Regions from separate parts of the Psychrobacillus psychrodurans genome, predicted to be linked through region 1. Evidence: riboswitches for the same ligand, from Rfam matches in the RefSeq annotation. Region 1 holds a riboswitch; each other region holds the start of a gene.
What was found. Region 1 has a riboswitch for S-adenosylmethionine ahead of ACQCPR_RS16355 (bifunctional homocysteine S-methyltransferase/methylenetetrahydrofolate reductase). Riboswitches for the same ligand answer to the same signal wherever they lie in the genome.
Positions count from the first base shown of each region.

Region 2: linked by a shared signal. The riboswitch ahead of ACQCPR_RS02845 (methionine biosynthesis PLP-dependent protein) and the one ahead of ACQCPR_RS16355 (bifunctional homocysteine S-methyltransferase/methylenetetrahydrofolate reductase) in region 1 are both predicted to bind S-adenosylmethionine.
Region 3: linked by a shared signal. The riboswitch ahead of ACQCPR_RS08325 (MetQ/NlpA family ABC transporter substrate-binding protein) and the one ahead of ACQCPR_RS16355 (bifunctional homocysteine S-methyltransferase/methylenetetrahydrofolate reductase) in region 1 are both predicted to bind S-adenosylmethionine.
Region 4: linked by a shared signal. The riboswitch ahead of metK (methionine adenosyltransferase) and the one ahead of ACQCPR_RS16355 (bifunctional homocysteine S-methyltransferase/methylenetetrahydrofolate reductase) in region 1 are both predicted to bind S-adenosylmethionine.

Region 1 is NZ_CP189791.1:3,318,915-3,321,116, reverse strand. Features, by position in the region: gene ACQCPR_RS16360 (NERD domain-containing protein) at 1-653, shown strand, start outside; SAM riboswitch class I at 1,063-1,171, shown strand; gene ACQCPR_RS16355 (bifunctional homocysteine S-methyltransferase/methylenetetrahydrofolate reductase) at 1,243-2,202, shown strand, end outside.
Region 2 is NZ_CP189791.1:577,392-579,593, reverse strand. Features, by position in the region: gene ACQCPR_RS02855 (TetR/AcrR family transcriptional regulator) at 7-567, opposite strand; gene ACQCPR_RS02850 (C4-dicarboxylate ABC transporter) at 787-987, shown strand; SAM riboswitch class I at 1,073-1,179, shown strand; gene ACQCPR_RS02845 (methionine biosynthesis PLP-dependent protein) at 1,262-2,202, shown strand, end outside.
Region 3 is NZ_CP189791.1:1,769,687-1,771,888, reverse strand. Features, by position in the region: gene ACQCPR_RS08335 (pyridoxal phosphate-dependent aminotransferase) at 1-501, shown strand, start outside; gene ACQCPR_RS08330 (PPC domain-containing DNA-binding protein) at 536-1,042, opposite strand; SAM riboswitch class I at 1,196-1,311, shown strand; gene ACQCPR_RS08325 (MetQ/NlpA family ABC transporter substrate-binding protein) at 1,405-2,202, shown strand, end outside.
Region 4 is NZ_CP189791.1:2,652,010-2,654,211, reverse strand. Features, by position in the region: gene pckA (phosphoenolpyruvate carboxykinase (ATP)) at 1-666, opposite strand, end outside; SAM riboswitch class I at 862-979, shown strand; gene metK (methionine adenosyltransferase) at 1,229-2,202, shown strand, end outside.

The DNA of each region.
Region 1 (2,202 bases):
AGTTATTTTTCAAACAAAACCCTGCGCAGTTAGAGCGCGAAACACCCAATGGTAAAGTCGATGTTTTTGAAAGCCCAGAAATTCAGTTATCGCGAAATATTCAATTACTACAAGAATGGCTGGGGAATCATGGGCTGACAATCCCAATATACGGTGTTATTGTTCTTAGCAATCCAAAAGTGAGAGTAATTGAACCACCGAAAAAACTTAGTGCTATTCTCCCGCAAACCATCCCAGTATATTTACGTAATCTTCCCCGCGAAAATGTATATTTTGATTCTGAAAAAATGAAAAAATTTGAAAATCAAATAAAAGTAGGTCAACAAACTTATATTCCTTTTCCAATGTGCACACGCTGGGGTATTAATCCTGAAAATTTAAGAAGCGGTGTCCAGTGTGAAAGCTGTAATTTTCATGGAATGGAAAAAAGAAAAAATGGCTGGACTTGTCCTCGTTGTGGTTATTTTGATAAGCTCGGACATGAAAGGGCCATAAGGGATTGGTTTATGCTGATTAGCGATACTATAACTAATAAACAATGTAGAGACTTTCTACATTTAGAATCAAAATATATCGCGCACAGAATCTTGCAATCAATGAATTTAACCAAGATAGGAACATCCAGAAACACTAAGTATAAATGGATATGGTAAAGAACCTGTGCATATACTGAAAAAGATAGAAAAAGAGAGAATCGCTAGAATGTAGCGGAGAATCACTAGAATGTAGTGGAGAATCGCTAGAATGAAGCGGAGAATCGCTAGAATGTAGTGGAGAATCGCTAGAATGTAGTGGAGAATCGCTAGAATGTAGTGGAGAATCGCTAGAATGTAGTGGAGAATCGCTAGAATGTAGTGGAGAATCGCTAGAATGTAGTGGAGAATCGCTAGAATGTAGTGGAGAATCACTAGAATGAAGCGAAGAATCGCTAGAATGAAGAAGAAAATCACTTAAATAGGATAAATAAACACTTAGCGAAGTGTATAGAAAATTCAAAACACATCTTGACGCTTTAGTGGAATAAAGGTACGATATGTTTAATTAAAAAATTGAATAATGAAATTCTTATCAAGAGAAGCCGAGGGACTGGCCCTACGAAGCTTCAGCAACCAGCCAATTAATTGGTCAGGTGCTAAATCCAGCAGACTTTACAAAGTCTGAAAGATGAGAAGGTGGTATCTAGCATACTCGTAAAGCCTTCTTTTCATGGAAGGCTTTTTTATATGGAGAGGATGGATACAAATGAGGTTATTAGAGAAATTACAGTCGTCTATACTGACAGCGGATGGGGCAATGGGTACGCTACTTTATTCGTACGGAATTGACTATTGCAATGAGGAATTAAACATTCAAAAGCCGGAAATTATTGAGAAGATACATCAGGATTATATTGAGGCCGGAGCAGATATTATTCAAACGAATACGTATGGAGCGAATGCCATTAAATTGGCGCGTTACGGGCTAGAAAACCAACTGAAAGAAATAAATGAAGCGGCTATCCAAATTGCTAAAAGAGCTGCTGCACCGGGCAACCAATTTGTCCTCGGTACGATTGGGGGCATTCGAGGAATTCGGAAAAGTGATGCCACTCTCGATGAGATTATCCATTCACTTGATCAGCAAGCCATCCAACTGTTAGCGGGAGATCCAGATGGTTTATTACTCGAAACCTATTATGACTTGGAAGAATTAAAGACTACTGTGACTTATCTTCGTACCTTAACTGATATACCAATTATAGCCCAAGTATCCATGCATGAGCCCGGTATTCTTCAAAATGGCTTACCACTTAATGATGCTCTACTTCAGCTTGAAGCAATTGGGGCGAACATAGTTGGAGTCAACTGTCGACTAGGTCCCCATCATACAATTCAAGCATTTGAAGGAGTAAACCTTCCGAATAAGGCTTTTCTCTCTGCTTATCCAAATGCGAGTTTACTGGATATAGATGAAGGGCGAATTGTCTATGAGTCCGATGCTGAATATTTTGGAAAAGCGGCGTTATATCTTAGGGATGCTGGAGTACGACTAATAGGAGGTTGCTGCGGGACGACACCAAAGCATATCGAAGCAGTAAAAAAACATATTGGTCATTTAGCACCGATTACGAGTAAGGTTGTTGAAAACAGAAAGCCGATTATTATTCAAGACGCCAAGCCGACTAACACACTGGCTCTCCATGAAAAAGCAAAAACAGAAAGG
Region 2 (2,202 bases), 1.3 Mb from region 1:
CATTTTTTATAGCTTCTCCAACAAGTTCGGTAATAGTTCTGCAATTGTTTTTAAAGGATTCGTAGATTGTTTCGTTAAACAAAGCATCATGGCCCCTTCAATCGAAGCAGTCAACAATAACGATACAGAGACAGCTGTTTCATCCGAAAAACCATCGGATAATAGCTTAGCACAGTAGATGCGTTCAATATTTTCATATAACTCACTGCACGCTTTGCGAACTGGTTCACTCATTGTTGCCATTTCACTAACAATACTGCTAAATGTATAGCCAGTAATAGTACCTCTTTTTTCAAAGCTATTTATTAAAGTATCAATCGTTGAAATTATGGCGTCCTTAGTTGTAAGATGCTTACTAAAAATAGCTTCAATATCTGTGGTTATGTCTTCTTTTAAAGCGTGTAAACAAGTTATCAAGAGTTCTTCTTTGCCATCTGGAAAGTGATGATAAAGAGCACCCTTTGAAACATTACTAGCTTTTAAAATTTCATTGAGTCCTACAGTTTTGTAACCTTTTTCCTGAAAAAGAATTGTAGCAGTTTCAATCAAGAGTGATTTAGTATCCATAGCTATTCCTCCTAACATACCAACGGGTCTGTTTGTAATTATAACAAATTTTAAGCTACATTCTAATATTTTGTTTATTTAATAAAAGACCAGCATTATGAGCCCATCTCTGCAATGAATCTGCAGATTGTTTATGCCCCTCCTCCATACCCTTCATATAATATGTAAAGGGACATTGCTTCTTGGAGTTCCTACATTATAGGATGGGAGGTGTGGATGTTGGATTCTTCTACAGGATTATGGGTTGGTTTGTTGGGTATAGTCTTAGGGGTACTTGGTTTCTTTTATGCTCCCCTTTGGCTAGGTGCTGGTGCAGTTCTGTTAGGACTGGTAGCTTTAGCTTATTCTCACAAGTTAGTTGTAGGGTGGATATCTTTAATACTCGGAGTAATTGTTTTAATACTGACATTTATGTCATAACTTGAAACAAAAAAACGTATTGTATTAATAGCCACTAAGTGTTAAGATTATTTAAATTTAAAATTTTGATAATTTCATATATTTTTTCTTATCCAGAGAGACGGAGGGATTGGCCCTTAGATGTCTCAGCAACCAGCCACGCTTAGGTATGGTGCTAATTCCAATAGACGTATGACGTCTTGAAGATAAGAAGACAAACTTCGATATTTACTTGAGGGTTCTCTTCTTATTAGAGAATCCTCTTTTTTATTTTAATTGTAAAGGATGAAAAATTATGCCAAAAAACAGTATTGATACACAGTTAGTTCAATTGGGAAATCATAGTGATGAAAAAACCGGGGCGGTAAATCCCCCCATTTATCTCTCCACAGCATACAAACACAATGGGATTGGGCAGTCTACAGGATACGACTACACACGAACTAAGAACCCGACACGAGCTATTTTAGAGGAAGGAATTGCAAAGTTAGAAGGTGGAGACGCTGGCTTTGCCTGTAGTTCTGGTATGGCTGCAATACAATTGGTTTTATCTCTTTTTAAGTCAGGAGATGAGTTAATTGCTCCTGATGATTTGTATGGTGGTACATACCGATTATTCAACCAGTACGCAGATTCATATAATATCCGTACTACTTATACAAAATTTGAATCAGCTGAAGAAGTAAAAGCATTAATAACAGAAAATACAAAAGCCTTATTTATCGAAACACCCACTAACCCTTTAATGCAGGAAATAGACATACAGCTATTTGCGGATATAGCAGAAGAGCATAATCTATTGTTAATCGTAGACAATACATTCTTAACCCCTTATTTACAGCGACCTATTGAATTGGGTGCCCATATTGTCATCCATAGTGGCACAAAATATATTGGGGGACATAACGATGTACTTGCAGGATTGGTGGTCACAAAAGGTACTGAGCTAAGTGAACAATTGCAAGTCAACCATAATGCTGCAGGTGCTGTCCTTTCTCCTTTCGATTCTTGGTTGTTAATAAGAGGATTAAAAACACTTCATCTACGTATGAAGCAGCATGATTTAAATGCAAAAAGAATTACTGAATTTTTAATACAGGAACCTGCTGTTAAGGATGTATTATATCCAGGGGTTGGCGGGATGTTATCCTTCCGTTTACAAAAAAGCGAATGGGTGGCTCCTTTCCTAAAGAATTTGAGACTGATTGTATTTGCTGAAAGTCTTGGTGGTGTAGA
Region 3 (2,202 bases), 1.5 Mb from region 1:
CAAGCTGATGGTGCAAAAGACGTAGGTATTGAAATGTACACATTGTCCAAAACGTATAATATGGCTGGCTGGAGAGTTGGTTTTGCTGTTGGGAACGCTAAAATTATTGAAGCTATAAATATAATTCAAGACCACTTATTTGTTAGTCTCTTCCCTGCCATACAGGATGCTGCAACGGTTGCACTCAATGATAGTCAAGAATGTGTAAAGGAATTAGTGGATTTATATGAGGGCAGACGAAATGCTCTTATTGAATCTTGTAACAGTATTGGTTGGCAGGTGAATGCACCAAAAGGTTCCTTTTTCGCATGGTTACCTGTTCCCGATAATTTTACAAGTGAAGCTTTTGCAGATTTACTTTTGAACGAAGCCGATGTAGCAGTTGCTGCTGGCAATGGGTTTGGTGGATACGGCGAAGGGTATGTTCGCGTGGGTTTATTAGTAGATGAAGATCGATTAAGAGAAGCAATTACACGCATTGGAAAGCTTAGTTTATTTTAAAAAATTGCAGCCCTTTAATGTAGGGCTGCAATTTTCATTTATTTAGCTGATTAGGTTTTTCTTTATTTGTTTCTACAGGATAAAACTGATTAGCTCCAGTTTCTTCGTCAAACTGTCTCTTAAACTCCATATCAACAGTTTCTGCCAACACTAGGTCTACTGTAATAACAGGATTTTCACCTTTAATAAAATGACCACCAAAAATTTTGCCATTTTGGTCACATATTGTACCGTGGAAATGCGTTTCAAATTGATCATCTCTTTGGCATACAACTCCTGTACCCTGCAAGAACTCAATTGGCCCCTCTTTCACCACAAGATTATTGTATCCTACACCTATAGGGGAATCTTCATTTGGTACTAAATACACAAATCCACATCTTTGAAAACTACCAAAACAACTAAGAATTGTAGCTGATTGAATTCCATTTACTTTACACAATTCCTCTATCCCTTCCAGCAGATCAGTTCCATAAATTAAACGTGCGCTCACTATCTTCCCTAGCTGCCCTACAGCATAATTTGCTCTAATTTTTGACAACGCTTACACACTCCCTATGTATAATTATTTATTGTTATTAAACATAAACTAATTCGAATGATATATGCAACTATAAAAAAAGTCTGTTGACTTTAATAATTTGATGTAGTAAATTATATTTTATGAACTGTTGGAAAACTTAATAGCTGATATCTCTTATCAAGAGTAGCTGAGGGACTGGCCCGATGAAGCTCGGCAACCATCCATATATTTTTTGTATATGGAAAGGTGCTAAATCCTGCAAAACATTTTGTTTTGATAGATAAGAGAGGACAAACGTATGTATGCGCCTCTCTTTCTACTGGAAGAGAGGCTTTTTATATTTATACAACGTTCTTAATAATTATTCGGAGGAATGACAAATGAAAAAGATTGGATTTTTATTATCAACGGTATTATTAACTGGAACTCTTGCAGCTTGTGGGTCTGACGCTGCGTCAGAAGCTAAAGCAATCAATGAAGACAAAATAGTAGTAGGAGTAACTGCCGGACCACATGAACAAATTGTAGAAGTAGCTGCAGAAGTAGCAGCTAAAGATGGTTTAGAAGTAGAACTTAAAGTATTCTCTGATTATATTCTACCTAACACTGCATTATCAGAAGGTGATTTAGATGCGAATAGCTATCAACACGAACCTTTCCTAGACACGTTTAACGAGGATCACAGTACTGACTTAGTACCAGTAGGAAAAACAATTTTAAATCCAATGGGTGTATATTCAGAAAAATACAAGTCAATTGATGATCTACCAGACGGTGCAACTTTTGGTTTGCCAAATGATCCAACGAATGGCGCGCGTGCACTATACATTTTAGAAGAACATGGCTACATCAAAATTAAAGAAGACAAAAGAGAAACAGCTAGTATTTATGACATTGAAGAAAATCCAAAAAACTTGGAATTTATTGAACTAGAAGCTGCTCAAATACCAAAACAATTAAGTGAAGTAGATGCAGCTGCCATTAATACAAACTTTGCACTTGAAGCAGGAATTAGCCCAAAAGAGGATTCTATATTATTAGAGTCTTCTAACTCACCTTATGTAAACTTTGTTGTTGTTCGTGCGGAAAATAAAGATGATCCAACGATTCAAAAATTTGTAAAAGCATATCAATCGGAAGAAGTACGAAAGTTTATCGAAGAAGAGTTTAAAGGTTCT
Region 4 (2,202 bases), 670 kb from region 1:
AACATTTGCAGAGCAGTGCATTGGTAAAATGTCTTGTTCTGGAAGCAAATAGTTCATAATAGAGAATATTGATTTTTTCATCTCACCAGCATATTCAGTACCACCGATTAACACAGTGCGTTTTTCCATGGATACAATGATAAACGTTTCTGTACGGGTACCATCTACAGCAGGATCCGCTTTGAAATTAGGAGCAGAAAGAATAGTGAAGTCTGTTGTATGTGTAGCAAGATCTTCCTGTGTTGGACGGATAAATAACTGATGAGCGAAAAGATTATGCCAAGCGTATTCGTTAATTACTTGAATACCTAGACGTGATTCTTTATCTGCCCCTGCATATCCTTTAAACTCGAAGATTTCGTCTTGTTTGTTTAAGAAGTTAATCATTTTTTTATATAGAGCATCAAAAACGTCAGAAGAAATTGGTTGGTTTACTGAGCCCCAATCGATTTTGTCTTTTGAAATAGCTTCATCTACTATATACTTATCTTGTGGGGAGCGGCCAGTATATTTCCCTGTTTCGGCTTTTACTGCACCAGTAGAAGTTAAAACAGCTTCTCCTCTTGTTGTAGCTTTTTCCACAAGTTGTGGCACTGACAATTGGCTGCTAACGTTATTTCCTGCTAACAATTCTTTCAGTTCACTCACAGTATCGATTGAATTCATCTTGAATATACCATCCTTTTTTTATATTTCCTCTAAAAAAGAGGAAGTTTTTCTAGATATGTGAAATAGTATAACACATTAAAGTAATTAGTCTATACTAATGAAGTTAATATTTTTCTTTTGTGAATAAAATGCAAACAAAAAAATAGTTGACTTCTGCTACGTATTTACGTATGATGATGAATTGAACGGATACTCTTATCCCGAGCTGGTGGAGGGGTCAGGCCCTATGAAACCCGGCAACCTGTAATTGTTTTATTATTACAAAGGTGCCAAACCTGAGACAAGGTGAAATTCCTTGATTTGATAAGAGTGAAAGGTGCTTATGATATTAATACCTTTCCTCATGTGTATTTACGTGAGTGAGAGGTTTTTTTATTTAACATCGCCCTTTATCCTTGTGTGCCAAGTCCGAAACGGCTTCAAGTTAACTTCAATTCACAGCAATTACATTTACTCTTATGTGATGAAAATGCATGAAACATTTTGAATGGCTTGACATGGGAATGAGTACCGTATCAATTCTTGAGAGAAATCTCGCGGGATATAGGAGGAATAATCTATGACGCAACGTCGATTATTTACATCAGAATCAGTAACAGAAGGGCATCCAGATAAAATCTGTGATCAAATCTCTGATGCAATTCTAGATGCAATTTTAGCAGAAGACCCAAATGCTCGTGTAGCTTGCGAAACGAGTGTGACGACAGGACTAGTATTAGTTGCTGGAGAAATTACTACATCTACATACGTAGATATCCCTAAAGTAGTTCGTTCTACTATTAAAGAAATTGGCTATACACGTGCTAAGTATGGCTTTGATGCAGAAACTTCTGCTGTGCTTACTTCAATTGACGAACAATCAGCTGATATCGCGCAAGGTGTGGACCAAGCTTTAGAAGCAAGAGAAGGCTCTATGAGTGATTCTGACATTGATGCAATTGGAGCAGGAGACCAAGGTTTAATGTTCGGCTATGCTTGTAATGAAACACCAGAGCTTATGCCGCTACCTATTAGTTTAGCGCATAAACTATCTCACCGATTAGCACAAGTTCGTAAAGACGAAACTTTAGACTATCTTCGTCCAGACGGAAAAACTCAAGTAACAGTAGAATATGACGAAAACAATAATCCTGTTCATATCGATACAATTGTTATTTCAACACAACATCATCCAGAAATAACTTTAGAACAAATTCAAAAAGATATTAAAGAAGTAGTAATTAATCCAATTGTTCCTACAAATTTAATAGATGAAAATACAAAATACTTTATCAACCCGACTGGACGCTTTGTAATTGGTGGACCACAGGGTGATGCTGGCTTAACAGGACGTAAAATTATTGTAGATACTTACGGTGGTTATGCTCGTCATGGTGGGGGAGCATTCTCTGGTAAAGATCCAACAAAAGTTGACCGTTCTGCTGCTTACGCTGCACGTTATGTTGCTAAAAACATTGTTGCTGCTGGCCTTGCAGATCGTTGTGAAGTACAACTTGCTTATGCAATTGGTGTAGCTAAACCAGTTTCAATTGC